One region of the Streptomyces sp. NPDC002306 genome, then DNA from elsewhere that is predicted to be linked to it. Evidence: riboswitches for the same ligand, from Rfam matches in the RefSeq annotation. Region 1 holds a riboswitch; the other holds the start of a gene.
What was found. Region 1 has a riboswitch for glycine ahead of gcvT (glycine cleavage system aminomethyltransferase GcvT). Riboswitches for the same ligand answer to the same signal wherever they lie in the genome.

Region 1 (10,644 bases):
CCCGCCTGGACGTCCTGGTCGATGGTCTCCGCGCTGACCTTCAGGTTGACCACGATCTTGTCCGGGTACTGCTTGCGCAGCGGGTCGGTGCTCGCGTCCCAGTTCTTGTTACGCACGAGGACGGCCTGCTTGCCCTCGGAGTAGCTCTCGAACTGGTACGAGCCCGAGGACACGATGCTCTTGACGTAGTCGATGCCCTTGTCCTTCGCCTCGGGCACGGGGGCCGTCTGGGGCGAGGCGACGAGGTAGTCGAACTCCTGGAACGCCGTCTTCAGGTGGAAGACGATCGTGCTGTCGTCCGGCGTCTCGATGGACGACAGACCCTTCTTGTCCTTGTACGGACCCGTGTACTTGTCGCCGCCCGCGAGGAACTGCTGGAAGTAGTTCGGGCCGAGGGACAGTACGTCACGGGCGAAGTTGGAACGCTCGACCGCGTACTTCACGTCCTTGGACGTGATGGCGGCGCCGTCCTGGTACTTCAGACCCGTACGCAGCTTGTACGTCCAGGTCTTACCGCCGTCGCTGGGCACACCCGCGCTCGCGGCGAGGTCCGGGACCAGCTCGTTGCCCTTGTCGCCCGCGGCGGGCTTGAAGGTCATCAGCGGACGCGCGTAGAGGCGGCTGAGGTTGTACATGAACGCGTAGTACGTGTTGCCGGGGTCGAAGGAGTCCGGGACATCGGAGTACTCGTAAGTGACCGTGCCCCCCTTCTTCGTGGAGGCGTTGACAACATCCTTGGTCGCTGCGTTCGCCCCAGCGGCCTTCGTGTTGTTGCCGTCCTTCGTGTCATCGGCCTTGCTGCAGCCTGCAATCAGCAGGCTCGCTCCGCTGATGGCCGCAACCGCGGCCAGCGCTGACCTTCGCATGATGGTCTGCTTCCCCTTCATAGTCGTAAATCTGTCGGGCACTCGCCGCTGCTGCTGCGTGTCAGCGGCTGCGCGGGTCGAGGGCGTCACGGAGACCGTCACCGAGCAGGTTGAACGCAAGGACGGTCACGAAGATGGCGAGACCGGGCACGATCATGTACTCCGGATCGACCTGGTAGTAGTCCACCGCCTGGTTCAGCATTCCGCCCCACGAAGCCTGCGGGGGCTGGATGCCGACGCCGAGGAAGCTCAGGCTCGCCTCGAAGAGGATGTTGGTCGGGATCAGCAGCGTCGAGTAGACGATGATCGGTCCGACCAGGTTGGGCAGCAGCTCCCGGAAGAGGATGTACGGCCCCTTGGCCCCCATCCCCCGGGAGGCGTCCACGAACTCGCGCTCGCGCAGGGCGAGCGTCTGGCCCCGGACGATGCGGCCCAGGTACGGCCAGTTGAAGAAGCCGATGACGAAGATCAGCACGCTGATGTGGAGCGGCAGGCCTTCCAGACCGAAGGCGCCGCCCTGGAGCGTGGCCGAGATGGCGATCGCGAACAGCAGCAGCGGGAAGGCGAGGAACGTGTCCATCAGCCGGCTGATGATCGTGTCGACCCGGCCGCCGTAGTAGCCGGCCACGACGCCGAGGACCGCGCCGATCGTGTTGGAGAGGATCGTGGCGCCGAAGGCGACGACCAGCGAGACCCAGGAGCCCTCGAGGATGCGGGTGGCGATGTCGCGGCCGAACTTCGGCTCCACGCCGAGCGGGTGGTCCCAGCTCATGCCACCCCAGTCACCCTTGGGCAGCGAGGTGTTCGGGTCGATCAGTTCCTGGTGGAAGGCGTTCGGGTCCAGGCCGAGGAGGGCCTGGATGGGCCGCGAGAGGACCGCGATCACGATCAGCAGGATCACGATGACCCCGCCGACGACGGCGACCTTGTCCTTCTTGAAGCGGGACCAGGCGATCTGTCCCAGGGAACGGCCCTCGATCCGCCCCTTCTCGACACCGATGAGCACAGCCTCCGGCTGCGCCTCGGTTGCCGATCCAGTGGTCTCGATCGGTGCGGTCACGGTGACCCGACCCCTCTCGCCGGTGGTGACCGGCTTTCATCCGCCGCTGTGCGCGACTTGGTTCACTTACCTGCTGCTGCCTGCTGCGCGGCCTGCGCCGAAGAGTACGGCTCAGCTGTCCGGTCGATCCCGGATTGGCACCGATGGGTACCCGTTCACGGGAACGACGGCCTCGCGTCTGAGAAGGCGAGTGTTCAACGCGGTCGCGATCACACGCCAGGCCTGACAGAGAATGTATGCGCAACCGTGATGCCCTTCTGAGCGTTCCGTTATCCGGACACCACACTTCGCCCTCCGGGGATCACTGGTTTTACACCCCCCGTCACCAGATGCTCACTCGATCTCCCCAGCGTCGGGCCTCCGTGCCCCAATACCGACCCACGGTGGGCGACTTGTCCCAGTCGCAACTCTGCGCATCAGGTGTGGCAGGCGTCACATCGGATCGTGACCATGCCCGATTCACCCTCGCGCGCCCTTTCAACGCCCCCAGCAAACGGGGTAATCGACCAGTTTGCGGCGATCTTCACAACTCTTCACGCATGTGAATTCAAGGATCCCCTGAGAGGGCGAACCGTCATTCCTCGAGAAGTGTTCGCCGGGCCCGAATGGCATGACCGGCTTTTCCATCGCCGACTCAGGAACTCCATCGGAAGCGCCGACCGGCGAAACGGGGAACAAATGAACAAGGCAATGAAGCGGGCGCTCTGTTCGGTCGCGACGAGCACGGTTCTCGCGGCCGGCGGCTTCGCCGTCATCCCGGCCACCTCGACCCCGGCCGCGGCCTGAGCTGGGGGATCGGGCAGGTCGAGGGAGCGGCGACTGCCGGCAGTGCGCCGTGAAGACCATGGGCACCCTGACGGCGATCACCTCGGTACGGCGCTCGGCGGAATGGCCGGACCAAGAGCACGAACGACCGCACGCCCGAGCCGCGACGCCCGGCCGGCTGTCGCCGCACAATCCCTGAGGGAATCACCGTTCGAGCAATGGAATGGACCACCCACTGCCCGAACGGACCGAAGAAAACATAAAAGGAGAAAAGGAACTGGGGAATGCGCAAGCGGTAGCAGGAGCAACGGTGTTGCTCGGCGCCGTGGTGGGGGCGGTCAGTAGGGGCGGGAGCCCGGGTAGCCGTAGCCGCCTGCGGGAGCCTGGGCCGGCGGGGCCGCCGCGTGGGCCTCGCGGTCGTAGAACGGGCGGCCGTTGGCGCGCATCCACATCACGACCGGGTCGTGCTCGTCCGACATCGCCACCGTGGACACGGGCAGCCCGTCCGGCACCGCGCCGATGGACTGCTGCATCATCCCGCGTACGGAGTCGACGGCGGACGGTGAGGTGTCGTAGACGTCGAGGCCGATGACGAGGTACGGCGCCCCGAGCGCGGGGTGCACCCAGGCGCGGCGCAGCGTGCGGATCGCCGGGGTGCGATGGGCGTTCTGCGCGAGCAGGGCGTAGAACTGGGGGATCTCGATCCCCGGTTCGGACAGCCGCAGCGGGCCGGCCGGCTGGCGCTCCAGGCCGGTGGCGATCCGGCGCAGGTCGAGCCAGGGGATGCCGAGCCCGCCGCCGGGGGCGTGCGGATTCAGCCAGAGGCCGAAGTGGTCGGGGTAGAGGGTGCGGGCCACGTCGAGGCCGTCCACCACCTCGTAGGAACGGTTCCAGCCGCTGGCCGAGAGCTCCTGGGCGGAGGTCACGCAGGGGGCGTAGCCGAACTCGTCGACTTGCATGTTCCCGTACTGGGCGTCCGGGGAACCGGCCTGGCCGTGCCACAGCAGCATCCAGACCTGGCCGGAGGACGGGGTCGCGAGCGCACGCAGGAGCGCCTCGTAGGCGTCGTAGCGCCCGGGCGTGACCTGGCGCAGCATGTGCTCGACCTGCCCGGTCGCGGCAGTGCCGCTCGCGCTCACCCTGTACCGCCCCTTCGAGAAACGTCGCCTTGGATATGAAACCACCTTAGGCGTCTCAGCCGACAACAGCCGCCCAGGAGTTCGGGGGTTGTTCCGCGTCGGCGGAAACGGTCGGCCCGCGGTCGGGCGGGCGGTCAGTGACCCCGCTGGTAGAACGGGCGGACCCGCTCCCGCATCCAGGCGGTCACCGGGTCCTCCACCACGTCCAGCAGGACGAGGTTCACCGGCCATCGCACGGCGACCCCGGCGAGCGCCCGGCCGAGCGCGTCCATCGGCAGGACGCGCAGGTCGCCCTCCCACTGGGCCAGTTCGACGCCGACGAACAGGACGGGGTCCCCGGTCTCGATGGCGGCCAGGCAGCGGCGGGCGGTGAGCACGACGCCGGTGTCGGCGAACTCGGCCGAGGCCGCGGCGAGGAAGTCCACCGGGTCGTCCTGCCAGTCCGGTTCGAACAGCCGCACCCGGCCGCCGCTGGCGAAGCCGTCCAGCGGGGTGCGTCCGCCGCGGCACAGCTCCGCCACCGCGGTCGGCGGCAGCGGGATGCCCACCACGCCGTCCGGGTTCACCGCGATGCCGACCTGCGGCGGCAGGCCGCGGGCGAACTCCACCGCCGGCGCGACGGTGTACGGCATGTGCGGGCCGACGACCTGCCGGAACTGTTGCTCGGAGCTGAAGACCGGCACGTACACCTGGCCTTCGATCTCCAGGGTGGGCAGGTCGAGCGGGCCGCTGTGCGGGCCTCCGCCGTTGGGCAGCGGCACCCAGACGAAGCTGCGGCCGAGCACCTCGACGATCCGTCCGCCGGCCGACGGCACGCCGAGGGCCGCGGAAAGCACCTCCTCCAGCTCGTTGCCGGGCCATCCGCCGTGCGGATGGGGGTGCGTCTGTGCGGGGAAGCCCGCGGAAAAGTCCGCGGGAAGATCCGCCGGGAAGTCCATCTCTCTACCGCCTGCTGGGAACCGCTGCTGTGGCTCAAAAGGCTAACCGGTGCGGGCCCCCGCGCAATCGTCCCGCAGACCGATACGCGACGGTCCCCGGAGGCCGCTCCGTCACGCCATGCCCGCGGACCACGCCGCCTGGCGCTCGCCCGGACCGACCCCTGACCCGTCGATTCGTCGATACATCCGGCATCTGATTGCCCATTCATCGACCCGTCCGTCTATTCCACCGTCAATTCATCGCCCCTGTTGGGGATTCGACCATCGAAACGTCGGGCGGCTTGAACGAGTGCCCGTCCGAACGTCGGCCCGCCCGCGCACGCACCCCTCCGCCCGTCCGCGCCATCGCCCCCCTCAGGACGCGAAGTCGATCCGGCCCAGTACGTCCGCCGCCTCACGGTCCAGCAGGACCGCCGAGCCGCAGCCCGGGGGCAGCTCACCCTTCTCGACGGCGCGCAGCAGACGGGCGGCGGCGCGGCGGTGGCGCAGGAAGGCGTACCGCGAGACGCCGCGGCCCCGGTCGCGCTGGCCCTCCAGCGCCGCGCCCGGGGTGACGTCGAGCAGCAGCAGATGCAGGGTGCCGCCCCGGCGGCGGGCCTCGCGGGCCAGCCAGTCACGCACCCAGGCCTGGGTGCCGCAGTCGTGCACCACGACACCCCGGCCGGTGCGCACGGCGCGGCGCAGTCCGGCGTAGTGGGCCAGGCGGACGAGCGGGCGGTAGACGGCGTACGGCAGGAAACGGGGCGCGCGGGCGTCCCAGCGGTCGCGGGTGTCCTGGGAGTCGACGCGGATGCCCCGGGCCGCGCGCCGCATCAGCGTGGACTTGCCGCTGCCGGGCAGGCCGGTGATCACGACCAGGTCGCGCGGGCCGAAGACCAGGCCGTGCGGGCTGTGCCCGGAGCGCTCGCGCAGGTCGCGGACGACCGGCGCGGGCAGTGGCGCGCGCACCTCAGCGGCCGCGGCCGCGGGCTGCTTGGGCAGTGCGGCGGCCGTAGTGGCGTACGCCGTGATCCTGTTCACCGTCATCGTCCTCCCCCTGGGGTCAGGTAAGTCCTTTCCCCGCCAAGCGTAAAGAGACGGTAATGCGTGATGTCCGGTGTTTTCGTGCGCGTAGCGCCACAAGCCGGTTACAGATGCGGCCTGCCCCTCGGCGGACGCGGCGTGCGATGATGTCCGCGCCAACTGCATACCGGCCGCTTGAATCCGCGCGGGAGAGTCCCCAGCAGCACTGCTGCGCCGGGGCGCCGAAGGAGCAAGTCCCTCCCTTGAATCTCTCAGGCCCCAGTTACCGCGCGGGCGAGGCACATCTGAAAAGCGGGCCGCTGCGACAGCGGCTCCACCCAAGGTGCAAGTCCTGACCACGCGTGGTCACGACGAACCTCTCAGGTTCCGATGACAGATGGGGAGGAACGACCTCGCCCTCCCCCGTGCCCGGTTCCGCCGCGCAGGGGACCCCATCGCCCTGGGAGACGACCGTCCGATGAGCAGTACCCCACTCCGTCACACCGCGCTGGATGCCGTGCACCGCTCGCTCGGAGCGACGATGACCGACTTCGCCGGCTGGGACATGCCCCTGCGCTACGGCTCCGAGCGGGACGAGCACAACGCGGTGCGCACCAGGGCCGGTCTCTTCGACCTGTCCCACATGGGCGAGATCACGGTCACCGGAGCGCAGGCCGCGGCCCTGCTGAACCACGCCCTGGTCGGCAACATCGGCTCCGTCGGCGTCGGCCGCGCCCGCTACACCATGATCTGCCAGGCGGACGGCGGCATCCTCGACGACCTGATCGTCTACCGGCTGGGCGAGACGGAGTACATGGTCGTCGCCAACGCCTCCAACGCGCAGACCGTGCTCGACGCGCTCGTGGAGCGGTCCGCCGGCTTCGACGCCGAGGTCCGCGACGACCGCGACGCCTACGCCCTGATCGCCGTCCAGGGCCCCGAGTCCCCCGGCATCCTGAAGTCCCTCACCGACGCCGACCTGGACGGCCTGAAGTACTACGCGGGCCTGCCCGGCACCGTCGCGGGCGTCCCCGCCCTCATCGCGCGCACCGGCTACACCGGTGAGGACGGCTTCGAGCTGTTCGTGGCCCCGGCCGACGCGGAGCAGGTGTGGCAGGCGCTCACCGAGGCCGGCGCGCCCGTCGGACTGATCGCGTGCGGTCTGTCCTGCCGGGACACGCTGCGCCTGGAGGCGGGCATGCCGCTGTACGGGCACGAGCTGACCACCTCCCTGACGCCCTTCGACGCCGGGCTCGGGCGGGTCGTGAAGTTCGAGAAGGAGGGTGACTTCGTGGGCCGGGACGCGCTGACCGAGGCCGCTTCCCGCGCGGAGGCGAACCCCCCGCGCGTCCTGGTCGGCCTGGTCGCCGAGGGCCGCCGGGTCCCGCGCGCCGGGTACGCCGTCGTGGCCGGCGGTGAGGTGATCGGCGAGGTCACCTCCGGTGCCCCCTCGCCCACGCTGGGCAAGCCGATCGCCATGGCGTACGTCGACGCGGCGCACGCGGCGCCGGGCACCACGGGCGTCGGCGTGGACATCCGAGGTACCCACGAGCCGTACGAGGTCGTGGCGCTCCCGTTCTACAAGCGCCAGAAGTAGACACTGAGCGCGGTCCTCGCGTGACGCCGCGCACCTTTCCGCCGCTCACCAGCGGTCGCGACCATCCCCCATCCACCAGCACTCCCCCGCGTACAGGAGAATTCAGGCCATGAGCAACCCCCAGCAGCTGCGCTACAGCAAGGAGCACGAGTGGCTGTCGGGCGCCGAGGACGGCGTCTCGACGGTCGGCATCACGGAGCACGCGGCCAACGCGCTCGGCGATGTCGTGTTCGTCCAGCTCCCGGAGGTCGGTGACACGGTGACCGCGGGCGAGACCTGCGGCGAGCTGGAGTCGACCAAGTCGGTCAGCGACCTGTACTCCCCCGTCGACGGCGAGATCACCGAGGTCAACGAGGACGTGGTGAACGACCCGTCGCTGGTGAACTCGGCCCCCTTCGAGGGCGGCTGGCTGTTCAAGGTGCGCGTGACGGACGAGCCGGCCGACCTGCTCTCCGCCGACGAGTACACCGCCTTTTCCGCCGGCTGAGGAGTCACCCACCCATGTCGCTTCTGAACACCCCCCTGCACGAGCTCGACCCGGACGTCGCCGCCGCCGTCGACGCCGAGCTGCACCGCCAGCAGTCCACCCTGGAGATGATCGCCTCCGAGAACTTCGCGCCGGTCGCGGTCATGGAGGCGCAGGGCTCGGTCCTGACCAACAAGTACGCCGAGGGCTACCCGGGCCGCCGCTACTACGGCGGCTGCGAGCACGTCGACGTCGCCGAGCAGATCGCCATCGACCGGGTCAAGGAGCTGTTCGGCGCCGAGTACGCCAACGTGCAGCCCCACTCGGGCGCCTCCGCCAACCAGGCCGCGCTGTTCGCGCTGGCCCAGCCCGGCGACACGATCCTCGGCCTGGACCTGGCGCACGGCGGCCACCTGACCCACGGGATGCGGCTGAACTTCTCGGGCAAGCAGTTCGACGTGGTCGCCTACCACGTGGACGACTCCGGCCTGGTCGACATGGCCGAGGTGGAGCGGCTCGCCAAGGAGCACCGCCCCAAGGTGATCATCGCGGGCTGGTCGGCGTACCCGCGTCAGCTGGACTTCGCGGAGTTCCGCCGGATCGCCGACGAGGTCGAGGCGTACCTGTGGGTCGACATGGCGCACTTCGCGGGTCTGGTCGCGGCGGGCCTCCACCCGAACCCGGTGGAGCACGCGGACGTGGTCACCTCCACGACCCACAAGACGCTGGGCGGTCCCCGCGGCGGCATCATCCTGGCGAAGAAGGAGTTCGCGAAGAAGCTGAACTCCTCGGTCTTCCCGGGCTTCCAGGGCGGCCCCCTGGAGCACGTGATCGCAGCCAAGGCGGTCTCCTTCAAGATCGCCGCCGGTGAGGACTTCAAGGAGCGCCAGCGCCGTACGGTGGACGGCGCGCGGATCCTCGCCGAGCGGCTGACCGCGCCGGACGCCCGCGAGGCCGGGGTGAACGTGCTGTCGGGCGGCACGGACGTGCACCTGATCCTGGTCGACCTGCGCGCCTCCGAGCTGGACGGCCAGCAGGCCGAGGACCGCCTCCACGAGGTCGGCATCACGGTCAACCGCAACGCCGTCCCGAACGACCCGCGCCCCCCGATGGTGACGTCGGGCCTGCGGATCGGCACGCCCGCCCTGGCCACCCGCGGCTTCACGGCCGAGGACTTCGCCGAGGTCGCGGACGTGATCGCGCAGGCGCTCAAGCCGTCGTACGACGTCGAGTCGCTGAAGTCCCGGGTGCGGGCGCTGGCCGACAAGCACCCGCTGTACCCCACGCTGGGCCGCAAGTAGTACCGCCGTACGGGGCACCGCGCGCACACTGAGAGGTGAGCGCGGTGCCCCACCCCTTGTTCCACCCCCGTTCTGAGGAGTCACCGTGGCCATCTCGGTCTTCGACCTGTTCTCGATCGGTATCGGCCCGTCCAGCTCCCACACGGTCGGCCCGATGCGCGCGGCACGCATGTTCGCGCACCGGCTGCGCAACGAAAGCCTGCTGGACGCCGTCGCGTCCGTCCGCACGGAGCTGTACGGCTCCCTCGGCGCCACCGGCCACGGCCACGGCACCCCCAAGGCGGTGCTCCTCGGCCTGGAGGGCGACTCGCCGCGCGAGGTGAACGTGGAGCGGGCCGACGAACGGGTGGAGGAGATCAAGGCGGAGGGCCGGCTCCGGCTGCTCGGCGAGCACGAGATCCCGTTCTCCTTCGACGACGACCTGATACTGCACCGCCGCGAGACGCTCCCCTACCACGCGAACGGCATGACGCTGTGGGCGTACGACGCCGCGGGGAAGGAACTGCTGTCGAAGACGTACTACTCCGTCGGCGGCGGCTTCGTCGTCGACGAGGACGCGGTGGGCGCGGACCGCATCAAGCTGGACGACACGGTCCTGAAGTACCCCTTCCGCACGGGCGACGAACTGCTGCGCCTGACGAAGGAGACGGGCCTGTCGATCTCCGCGCTGATGCTGGAGAACGAGCGCGCCTGGCGCACGGAGGAGGAGATCCGCTCCGGCCTGCTGGACATCTGGCGGGTGATGCAGGCGTGCGTGGCGCGCGGCATGTCCCGTGAGGGCATCCTGCCGGGCGGCCTGCGGGTGCGCCGCCGCGCCGCGGTGACGGCCCGTCAACTGCGCGCCGACGGCGACCCGTTGGCCCACTCCATGGAGTGGATCACGCTCTACGCGATGGCGGTGAACGAGGAGAACGCGGCCGGCGGCCGGGTGGTGACCGCCCCCACGAACGGCGCCGCGGGCATCATCCCGGCGGTCCTGCACTACTACATCAACTTCATCCCCGGCGCGGACGAGGACGGCGTGGTCCGCTTCCTCCTCGCGGCCGGAGCCATCGGCATGCTCTTCAAGGAGAACGCCTCCATCTCCGGCGCCGAGGTCGGCTGCCAGGGCGAGGTCGGCTCCGCCTGCTCCATGGCCGCCGGCGCCCTCGCCGAGGTGCTGGGCGGCAGCCCCGAGCAGGTGGAGAACGCCGCCGAGATCGGCATGGAGCACAACCTCGGCCTGACCTGCGACCCCGTCGGCGGCCTCGTACAGATCCCCTGCATCGAACGCAACGGCATGGCGGCGGTGAAGGCTGTCACGGCCGCCCGCATGGCCATGCGCGGCGACGGCTCCCACAAGGTCTCCCTCGACAAGGTCATCAAGACCATGAAGGAGACCGGCGCCGACATGTCGGTCAAGTACAAGGAGACGGCCCGGGGCGGGCTCGCGGTGAACATCATCGAGTGCTGAGGGGGGCGGGCCCTGACCAGCGCGTTCCTGTCCTTCCGCGCTGTCGGCCTCACTGAC
Region 2 (10,644 bases), on a different contig from region 1:
GCCGAGCTGCTGGCCGCGGCGGAGATCGGTGAGCAGGAACTCGAGGAGTGGCAGTCCTACGGGCTGATCACCCCGCTGGAGGGCGGGGCCTACGACGCCGAGGCGGTCACCGTCGCCTCGCTCGTGACCGAGCTCGGACGGTTCGGGATCGAGCCACGGCATCTGCGGGCGATGAAGGCCGCCGCGGACCGTGAGGCGGGGCTCGTGGACCAGGTGGTCGCGCCGCTCAAGCGGCACCGCAACCCGCAGACCAGGGCACATGCGCAGGACCGCACCAAGGAGCTGGCGGGGCTCACCGTGAAGCTGCACGCGGCGCTGGTGCAGACCGCGCTCGGTGTCCGGCTGCCCTGAACAGGGTGGTCGCGCGCGGCGTGATCGGGCGCCCGATCCGGGCCCGACTACCCAAACGTCCCGGGCACGGCCTAGGGTTGCTGTGTGAACGAGCTCGATGTCGTAGGTGTCCGGGTCGAAATGCCCTCCAACCAACCGATCGTGCTCCTGCGTGAAGTGGGAGGCGACCGTTACCTCCCCATCTGGATCGGGCCGGGGGAGGCGACGGCGATCGCCTTCGCCCAGCAGGGCATGGCCCCCGCGCGACCGCTGACCCACGACCTGTTCAAGGACGTGCTGGAAGCCGTCGGTCAGGAGCTCACCGAAGTACGCATCACGGACCTGCGTGAGGGCGTCTTCTACGCGGAGCTGGTCTTCGCCAGTGGGATCGAGGTCAGCGCACGTCCGTCCGACGCCATAGCGCTGGCGCTGCGGACCGGGACGCCGATCTACGGCAGTGACACGGTGCTCGACGACGCCGGCATCGCGATCCCGGACGAGCAGGAGGACGAGGTGGAGAAGTTCCGCGAGTTCCTCGACCAGATCTCGCCCGAGGACTTCGGCAGCAGCAGCCAGTAGGCCTGGTGCCGCGGCCGGTGACAAGGCCGGGTGCGGCGGCAATTGCCAGCGGCGAGTGAGAGCGTCCTGCGACTCCCTCCGAGCGCATTCGGCTAGCCTTTCCCCGCGGTGGGGTACGGGAAACCACTCCTAGGGTGATTATCACTCGGCGTGCCGAGTGTGGCGATCGTTGACGCACCCCTGGTGACTGCCTACCGTCGAGGAGGCAGGTCGAGGAGGGAGGTCGGCGTGAGCAGCAGCGGCGGCGGTATGGCTGGGGGCGTCCCGGGACCCGGTTTCGGGGCGGGTGGTCCGTACCCGCTTCACAGCGACGCGGTCGATCACGCTCCGCAGCGACCTTCGGCCGTGCCGAGCAGCGGAGGGGCGACGTCCATGGCGTCCGAGCAGATCGGCTACCGAGGCCCGACGGCCTGTGCGGCCGCGGGGATCACCTACCGGCAACTCGACTACTGGGCCCGTACCGGGCTGGTCGAGCCGAGCGTGCGGCCCGCCTACGGGTCGGGGACGCAGCGCCTGTACAGCTTCCGGGACGTGGTCGTCCTCAAGATCGTCAAGCGGTTCCTCGACACCGGGGTGTCGCTCCAGAACATCCGCACCGCCGTCCAGCACCTGCGGGAGCGTGGCTTCAGTGACCTGGGGCGCATGACGCTGATGAGCGACGGCGCCACGGTCTACGAGTGCACCTCGCCCGACGAGGTCCACGCCCTGCTCCAGGGCGGTCAGGGCATCTTCGGGATCGCCGTCGGCGTGGTGTGGCGGGATGTGGAGAACGCCCTCTCGCAGCTGCACGGGGAGCGGATCGACACGGGGGAGACCCTCGTCGGACCCAACCCCGCCGATGAGCTGGCGCGGCGCCGCAATCGGGCCGTCTGAGACCTCCCCGGAGCCGTACCCGGGCATTGTCAGTGGCGTAGGGCAGCATCGGAGATGTGAGAACCGCGCCCACGATCCTGCATCTCGACATGGATGCCTTCTTCGCCTCGGCGGAGCAGGCGTCCAAGCCGAGCCTGCGCGGGAAGGCAGTCGTCGTGGGCGGCCTGGGGCCCCGCGGAGTGGTGGCGACCGCGTCGTACGAGGCGCGGGTCTTCGGGGTCAACTCGGCGATGCCCATGGCGCAGGCGCGCCGGCTGGCGCCGAACGCGGCGTATCTCGTCCCGCGCTTCGGGTTCTACCGGGCGATCAGCGAGCAGGTGATGGGGCTGCTGCGGGCGCTGTCACCCCTGGTGGAGCCGCTGAGTCTGGACGAGGCGTTCGTGGATCTGGAGGCCGGGGAGACCGCCTGGGACGCGGAGTCGGCCCGGCTGACAGGTGTGCGGCTGCGCGCCGACATACGGGCTGTCACGGGGCTGACGGGGTCCGTGGGGCTGGCCGCGTCCAAGATGCTCGCGAAGATCGCCTCCGAGCAGGCCAAGCCGGACGGGCTGCTGCTGATCGAGCCGGGCACCGAGCGGGCGCTGCTCGGGCCGATGTCGGTGCGGACGTTGCCGGGCGTGGGGCCGGCCACCGGCGACCATCTGCGGCGGGCCGGGATCACCACGGTCGACGAGATCGCGGAGGCGGGCGAGGACGAGCTCGTACGGCTGCTGGGCAAGGCGCACGGGCACGCGCTGCACGCGATGGCGCTGGCACACGACGACCGGCCCGTGGTGGCCGAGCGGGAGACCAAGTCGGTGTCGGTCGAGGACACGTACGACGTGGACATCCACGACCGGCTCAGGGTGGGCCTCGAGGTGCAGCGGCTGGCCGACCGGTGTGTGGGGCGGCTGCGCGGGGCCGGGCTGTCGGGGCGGACCATCGTGCTGAAGGTGCGCCGCTACGACTTCTCGACGCTGACCCGGTCGGAGACGCTGCGCGGGCCCACGGACGATCCGGCGGTGGTGCGGGAGGCGGCGGCCCGGCTGCTGGACTCGGTGGACACGACGGGTGGGGTGCGGCTGCTGGGGGTGGGTGTGTCCGGGCTCGCGGACTACACGCAGGAGGATCTGTTCGCCCAGGCGGCCGGGGAGCTGGCGCGGCACGCACCGGAGGAGAAGGCGGCGGAGGAGGCCCTGCCGGAGACGCCGGAGCCGGTCGAGCGGCGCTGGCGGGCGGGGCATGACGTGCGGCACGCCGAGCACGGACATGGATGGGTACAGGGCAGCGGCCTCGGCCGGGTCACCGTCCGGTTCGAGACGCCCGAATCGGTACCCGGGCGGGTACGGACCTTCCGGATCGACGACCCGGACCTGGAACCGGCGGATCCGCTGCCGCTGGTGCGGCGAAGACCGGACGAGGAGGGCGCTGTCGCGGCCGTGACCGAGGCGATGGTCGTGACCTTGGACGCGCGATCGGGCATGGACGCCAACGCGAGCGCGACCGCGGACATAGACACAGACTCGGATACGGACTCGGACGGCGGCGGTGTCGCGGCCGAGCGGTCGGCAGGATCGGGACAGGGGAGGGGGCGGGGGCAGGCGGGGGAGTGACGACGGGGGCGCGGACGCGGGCCCCGCGGTCCACGCCTCCCATCTGCCCCGTATCCGGGCCACCGACCGGCTGGCCGACGTCGTCGGCAACGTCCTCGCGCGCGGCCGACTGCGGGCGGCACCCGACACCTTCGCAACCGTGCCGCTGCGGCTGGACCTGGACCAGCTGGTCGAGGAGGTCTGCGACGAACCTGCTGGACAACGCGCTGCGCCACGGCCGCACCCCCGGCGATCCCCGGGACCGCGCCGAGGTGGAGGTCACCGTCCTCGGCGCGAACGTCATGGGCGCCGACCGGGGGCGCGGTCCGCTCGAAGCCGGCTGGGTGCGGGGGCCGACGCGGTTTCGCCGGTGCGGTCGGTCCGTCTGTCCGTCCGTCCGGCGAGGTTGGGCCGGAAGGGGTCCCGGCGCGCGTCGCGGGGCGGGGCTGCGCGGGCGGATGCCAGGTTCCGCCGTGACCTTGCCCACGTCGTGCGTCGGCCCGGCAGCCGGGTGGTCGGGTGGCGGCCGGGCAAGGAGAGGGCGGGACGGTGGGGCAGCGGTGGGGCAGCGGTGGGGTCGGGGGTGGAGGGGAGTGCGGACGGGCGGGCGGTGGGGGGTCAGGCCTCGTCCGTGCCGGCCAGCTTGCCGAAGTCGTGGTCCGGGATCGGGGGAGGAGCGGCGATGTCGAGGCCGTAGTGGTGGTAGAGCTGGAGCTCCTGCTCGGGCGAGAGGTGGCGTCCGACGCCGAAGTCCGGGGCGTCCTTGATCAGCGCTCGCTCGAAGGGGATGCGCAGGGCGCCCTCGACCAGTTCGCTGGGCTCCAGCGGGACGAAGGCGTCTCTCGAGAACAGGCCGGTACGTATGGCGGCCCATTCCGGCACGCCGGTGGCGTCGTCGAGGTAGACCTCGTCAATGGTGCCGATCTTGGTCCCGTTGCGGTCGAACGCCTTGCGGCCGATCAGGTTGCGCGGATCGATATCGGTCTGCACGGGCCCTCCTCCAGGTCGCAACTCATTCGTAAGCACTACAAAAGAGCACATTCAGGAAGGTGGCCACTCGAAGGAGCCCTTGTTGACCGCGCTGGTACGCTGGCAAACGGCTGCCGACCCCGTGCGGGAGAGTCCTCCGAGCAACATCATCGGAGGCGCCGAAGGAGCAACTCCTCCCCGGAATCTCTCAGGCCCACGTACCGCACGGACGAGGTCACTCTGGAAAGCAGAGCGGGTGTCGACGGACGCCCAGCTCTCACCGACGGTGAAAGCCGGTATCCCCGTCCCGGGTGATCCGGTGAAACTCTCAGGTTGAGATGACAGAGGGGGAGGCCGTCCGGGTACCTGCGCCTAGGTACCCCTCGCAGGTCGCGTCAGACCAGGAGGCCTCCGCAATGACCGCCCACCGCATTCCGCTCTCCGAGCTCGAACAGGGAATCCCGTTCGAGCAGCGCCACATCGGGCCCGACCAGGAGGCGCGGGCCAAGATGCTCGCGCAGGTCGGGTACGGCTCGTTGGACGAACTCACGGCAGCCGCGGTACCGGATGTGATCAAGAACGCCGACGCGCTCGACCTGCCGGGTGCCCGCACCGAGGCCGAGGTGCTGGCGGAGCTGCGCTCCCTCGCGGACCGCAACGAGGTCCTCGGTTCGATGATCGGCCTCGGCTACTACGGCACCTTCACGCCGCCGGTCATCCTGCGCAACGTCATGGAGAACCCGGCCTGGTACACGGCGTACACGCCCTACCAGCCGGAGATCTCGCAGGGCCGGCTCGAGGCGCTGCTGAACTTCCAGACCATGGTCGCCGAGCTCACCGGCCTGCCGACGTCCGGGGCCTCGCTGCTCGACGAGGGCACGGCCGCCGCCGAGGCGATGGCGCTGTCCCTGCGCATGGGCAAGAACAAGAAGGGTCTGTTCCTGGTCGACGCGGACGCGCTGCCGCAGACCATCGCCGTGATCCAGACCCGCGCCGAGCCGACCGGTGTGGAGGTCGTCGTCGCCGACCTCAGCGACGGCATCCCGGCCGAGATCGCCGAGCGCGAGATCAACGGCGTGCTCGTCCAGTACCCCGGCGCCTCCGGAGCGGTGCGCGACATCAAGCCGCTCGTCGACCAGGCGCACGAGCTGGGCGCGCTCGTCACCGTCGCCGCCGACCTGCTCGCGCTGACGCTGCTGACCTCGCCGGGCGAGCTCGGCGCGGACATCGCGGTCGGTACCACCCAGCGCTTCGGTGTGCCGATGGGCTTCGGCGGACCGCACGCCGGCTACATGGCCGTGCGCGAGAAGTTCGCGCGCAGCCTGCCCGGACGGCTCGTGGGCGTCTCCGTCGACGCCGACGGGAACCGGGCCTACCGCCTCGCCCTCCAGACCCGTGAGCAGCACATCCGCCGCGAGAAGGCGACCAGCAACATCTGCACCGCGCAGGTGCTGCTCGCCGTGATGGCCGGTATGTACGCCGTCTACCACGGGCCCGAGGGCCTGAAGGCCGTCGCCCGGCGCACCCACCGCTACGCCACGCTCCTCGCCGCGGGTCTGACCGCCGGCGGGGTCGAGATCGTGCACGGCGCCTACTTCGACACGCTCACCGCGCGGGTGCCGGGCCGGGCCGCCGCGACGGTGGCCGCCGCGCGCGAGCACGGCGTGAACCTGCACCTCGTCGACGCCGACCACGTCTCCCTCGCCTGCGACGAGACCACCACGCGCGCGCAGATCGCCGCCGTGTGGACGGCCTTCGGCGTCGAGGGCGACATCGAGGCGCTGGACGAGACCGCCGAGGACACCCTGCCGGCCGCGCTGCTGCGCACCGACGCGTACCTGACCCACCCGGTCTTCCACCAGCACCGCTCCGAGACCGCGATGCTGCGCTACCTGCGCCGGCTGTCCGACCGCGACTACGCGCTCGACCGCGGCATGATCCCGCTGGGCTCCTGCACGATGAAGCTCAACGCGACCACCGAGATGGAGCCGGTCACCTGGCCCGAGTTCGGCCAGCTGCACCCCTTCGCGCCCGCCGAGCAGGCGCAGGGCTACCTGACGCTCATCCGTGAGCTGGAGGAGCGGCTCGCCGAGGTCACCGGCTACGACAAGGTCTCCCTCCAGCCCAACGCCGGTTCGCAGGGTGAGCTGGCCGGTCTGCTCGCCGTGCGCGGGTACCACCGGGCCAACGGGAACGACCAGCGGACCGTCTGCCTGATCCCCTCCTCCGCGCACGGCACCAACGCCGCCAGCGCCGTGATGGCCGGCATGAAGGTCGTCGTGGTGAAGACGGCGGGCGACGGCGAGATCGACGTCGAGGACCTGCGCGCGAAGATCGAGAAGCACCGCGACGAGCTGTCGGTGCTGATGATCACGTACCCGTCCACGCACGGCGTCTTCGAGGAGCACGTCGCCGACATCTGCGCGCAGGTGCACGAGGCGGGCGGTCAGGTCTACGTCGACGGGGCCAACCTCAACGCCCTCGTCGGCCTCGCCAAGCCGGGCCACTTCGGCGGTGACGTCTCGCACCTGAACCTGCACAAGACGTTCTGCATCCCGCACGGCGGCGGCGGCCCCGGCGTCGGTCCGGTGGCCGTACGGTCGCACCTGGCGCCGTACCTGCCGAACCACCCGATGCAGCCCGCGGCCGGTCCCGAGACCGGGGTCGGCCCGATCTCGGCGGCTCCGTGGGGTTCCGCCGGCATCCTGCCCATCTCGTGGGCCTACGTCCGCCTCATGGGCGGCGAAGGACTCAAGCGGGCCACGCAGGTGGCGGTGCTCTCCGCCAACTACATCGCCAAGCGGCTCGAACCGCACTTCCCCGTGCTGTACACGGGCCCGGGCGGTCTGGTCGCCCACGAGTGCATCATCGACCTGCGCCCCCTCACCAAGGCGACCGGCGTGAGCGTCGACGACGTCGCCAAGCGGCTCATCGACTACGGCTTCCACGCGCCGACGATGTCGTTCCCGGTGGCCGGGACGCTGATGATCGAGCCGACCGAGTCCGAGGACCTGATCGAGCTTGACCGGTTCTGTGAGGCGATGATCGCCATCCGTACGGAGATCGAGAAGGTCGGCGCGGACCACTGGCCGGCCGACGACAACCCGCTGTGCAACGCGCCGCACACCGCGGCCGCGCTCGGCGGGGAGTGGAAGCACGCCTACAGCCGCGAGGAGGCCGTCTTCCCGGCCGGAGTCTCGGCCGCCGACAAGTACTGGCCGCCGGTGCGCCGTATCGACCAGGCCTTCGGTGACCGGAACCTGGTCTGCTCGTGCCCGCCGCTGGACGCGTACGAGGACTGACGCCCGACCCGCGCCGAGGCGCCGCACCGGAAGGCCGGTGCGGCGCCTCGCGCGTTCGTGATGGCCGGGGCGTGGGGCTTCCGCGTCCTTGTGCGGGTCGCCGCCGGGCCGCTCAGGCCGGGTAGGCGTGGGTCTGGGTCGCCTTCACCGTCGCCCAGACCGGTGCGCCGGGGCGCAGGTCGAGTTCGGCCGCGGCCACCGTGGTCAGGGCCGCGGCGAGCGGGAGCTCGCCGGTGAGGTCGGCACGGATCTGGTCGCCGTGGGTCTCCAGACCCGCTACCTCGCAACGCCACAGGTTACGGGCGCTGGAGCCGGTGGGGCGGCTGCCGTGGAGGGTGACCGCGCTCGGCGGGAAGGCCACGAAGACCGGGCCCGACAGGAGTTCGGTGGTGGTGAGGGCGGGGCCGGCCTCGAGGCGGACCGTGTGCCCGTCGGCCTGCCCTCTGTACAGGTTCAGACCGACCAGTTGCGCGATGTAGTCCGTACGCGGATGGCGGGCGATGTCGGACGGGGTGCCCTCCTGGACGACGCGCCCGTGCTCGACGACGACCAGGCGGTCGGCCAGCACCATGGCGTCCAGCGGGTCATGGGTCACCAGCACGGCGACCGCCTCGAACTCGGCCAGATGACGGCGGAGTTGAGCCCGTACCTCCAGCCGGGTGCGGGCGTCGAGGGCGGCGAGGGGTTCGTCGAGGAGCAGTAGTCGCGGGCTGGTGGCCAGGGCGCGGGCCAGGGCGACCCGCTGGGCCTGACCGCCCGACAGCCGGCGCGGTCTGGCGCCGGTGTGGTCGGCCAGGCCCATCCGGTCCAGCCACTCGGCGGCCCGCGCACGGGCTTCCGCCTTGGAGGCGCCTTGGCAGCGCGGACCGAACGCCACGTTGTCCAGCGCCGTCAGGTGCGGGAAGAGCAGATAGTCCTGGAAGACCACGCCGACCGGGCGGGACTCGGGAGGCGTCCGGTCCAGCGGGACGCCGTCGAGTCGTAGATGACCGTCGGTGAGCGGGACGAGTCCGGCGAGGACCCGCAGGGCCGTGGTCTTGCCGGCGCCGTTCGGGCCGAGCAGGGCGACGACGTCACCCGGAGCCGCGGTCAGGGCGATGTCGAGGCGGAAGACGCCGCGGTCCACGACGAGACGGGCGTCGAGGCCCTGGTCGTGAGCGCCCGCGGCGGCGGGGGCGGCCTTGGTGGCGCCGGGATCGGTCATGAAGGAATCGTCCGACGTGCTGGGGGACAGGAACAGAGCTGTTCGTGGTGGGCCGGGCGCCATGGCCCGGCGGCCTGGGGTGGTGTCATGACGCGGTCATCCAACGGTCCCGCAGTCCCGCCAGTACCGCGATCGACACGGCCAGCAGCACCAGGCTGAGGGCGATCGCCGCCTCGGGATCGCTCTGCAGCGCGAGGTAGACGGCGAGGGGCATGGTCTGGGTGCGGCCCGGGAAGTTGCCCGCGAAGGTGATCGTCGCGCCGAACTCGCCGAGCGCGCGGGCCCAGGCGAGCACGGCGCCCGCCGCGATGCCCGGGGCGATCAGCGGCAGCGTGACCCGGCGGAACGCGGTGAAGCGGGAGGCGCCCAGGGTGGCGGCCGCCTCCTCGTAGCGGGGGTCGGCGGCCCGCAGGGTGCCCTCGACGCTGATGACGAGGAACGGCATCGCCACGAACGTCTCCGCGATGACGACGCCCGCCGAGGTGAACGGCAGGGTGATCCCGAACCAGGCGTCCAGCCACTTCCCCACGACCCCGTTGCGGCCGAGGGCGAGCAGCAGCGCCACACCGCCGACCACCGGCGGCAGCACGAGCGGCAGGGTCACCAGGGCACGCAGGAAACCCCGGCCGGGGAAGTCCGTACGGGCCAGCACCCAGGCCAGGGGGACGCCGATGACCAGGCTCACCGCGGTCGCCGCCGTGGCGCAGACCAGGGACAGCTGGAGCGCCTGCCAGACCTCCGTGCTGGTCAGCTGCTCGGGCATGCTGCTCCAGGGCGCCCGTACGAGCAGGGCGAGCAGGGGGAGCAGCAGGAACGCGAGTCCCACCAGGGCGGGCACCAGCAGGGGGAGCGGGACGCCCCGGGTGCCCGCGCGGACGCGGCCGCGCCGCGGACCCCCTTCAAGGGTGTCGCCCGCGGCGTCGGCCTTGTCGGTCGGGGTCACGGCTTGAGGAACCCGGCCCCGGTCAGCACCTGCCCGCCCTCCGCGGACCGCACCAGCGCCACGAACGCCTTGGCGGCCTCGGCGTTGGGGGCGTCCTTGAGGAGGACGATCGGGTAGTCGTTGATGGCGCCGGCGGACTCGGGGAACTCCACACCCTCCACCTTGTCACCCGCCGCGTGCACATCGGTCTGGTAGACGACCGCGGCGTCGGCCTCCTTCAGCTCGACCTTCGTCAGGGCACTCTTGACGTCCTGTTCGTAGGAGACCGGGGTGAGTTCGAGGGCGGCGGCCTCCAGGGCCTTCTGGGCGGCGGCACCGCACGGCACGGTCTTGTCGCACAGTACGACCTTCAGGCCGGACTTGGTGAGGTCCTTCAGGGAGGCGATCTTGTCGGGGTTGCCCGGCAGAGTGGCGATCTCCAGCTGGTTGCGCACGAAGGTGGCGGGGGTGCCGGAGGCGTCCCCCGCGTCCGTCACGATCTTCATGGTCTTGGGGCTGGCGGCGGCGAACACGTCGGCCGGGGCGCCGCCGGTGATGCTCGCGGCGAGCGTGTCACTGCCACCGAAGTTGAAGGTGACCTTCGTCCCCGGGTGCTCCTTCTCGAACTTCTCGCCCAGGGTCGTGAAGCTCTCCTTCAGCGAGGCCGCGGCGAACACGGTCACCGTGCCGGAGAGCTTCGGGGAGGAGGACGCCGACGCCGAGGCGTCCGACGCGGCGGACGGGTCCGAGGACGAGCAGGCGCTGAGCGCCAGCAGCGCGGCGGCGCCCGCCCCGGCCATCTGCAGGGTGCGGCGGGTCCGGCGTGCGGGACGGGTCATCACGGGTCTACTCCCTCTACGGCTTCACGTCAGGGCCGGCCGGGCCCCGTCACGG

Region 2: another riboswitch for glycine. It lies ahead of gcvP (aminomethyl-transferring glycine dehydrogenase); the one in region 1 lies ahead of gcvT (glycine cleavage system aminomethyltransferase GcvT).

The regions. Positions count from the first base shown of each region.
Region 1 covers NZ_JBSFCK010000013.1:2,998-13,641, reverse strand. Annotated here, with positions in the region: gene ACWCQK_RS24500 (ABC transporter substrate-binding protein) at 1-866, opposite strand, end outside; gene ACWCQK_RS24495 (ABC transporter permease) at 928-1,926, opposite strand; gene ACWCQK_RS24490 (hypothetical protein) at 2,371-2,712, shown strand; gene ACWCQK_RS24485 (enhanced serine sensitivity protein SseB C-terminal domain-containing protein) at 3,030-3,830, opposite strand; gene ACWCQK_RS24480 (enhanced serine sensitivity protein SseB) at 3,965-4,768, opposite strand; gene ACWCQK_RS24475 (AAA family ATPase) at 5,123-5,794, opposite strand; glycine riboswitch at 5,967-6,069, shown strand; glycine riboswitch at 6,070-6,177, shown strand; gene gcvT (glycine cleavage system aminomethyltransferase GcvT) at 6,249-7,367, shown strand; gene gcvH (glycine cleavage system protein GcvH) at 7,477-7,854, shown strand; gene glyA (serine hydroxymethyltransferase) at 7,869-9,134, shown strand; gene ACWCQK_RS24455 (L-serine ammonia-lyase) at 9,220-10,587, shown strand.
Region 2 covers NZ_JBSFCK010000057.1:7,000-17,643, forward strand. Annotated here, with positions in the region: gene ftsR (transcriptional regulator FtsR) at 1-351, shown strand, start outside; gene ACWCQK_RS38750 (bifunctional nuclease family protein) at 436-909, shown strand; gene ACWCQK_RS38755 (MerR family transcriptional regulator) at 1,138-1,782, shown strand; gene ACWCQK_RS38760 (DNA polymerase IV) at 1,839-3,374, shown strand; gene ACWCQK_RS38765 (PRC-barrel domain-containing protein) at 3,972-4,343, opposite strand; glycine riboswitch at 4,458-4,556, shown strand; gene gcvP (aminomethyl-transferring glycine dehydrogenase) at 4,739-7,624, shown strand; gene ACWCQK_RS38775 (ABC transporter ATP-binding protein) at 7,737-8,828, opposite strand; gene ACWCQK_RS38780 (ABC transporter permease) at 8,914-9,771, opposite strand; gene modA (molybdate ABC transporter substrate-binding protein) at 9,768-10,589, opposite strand.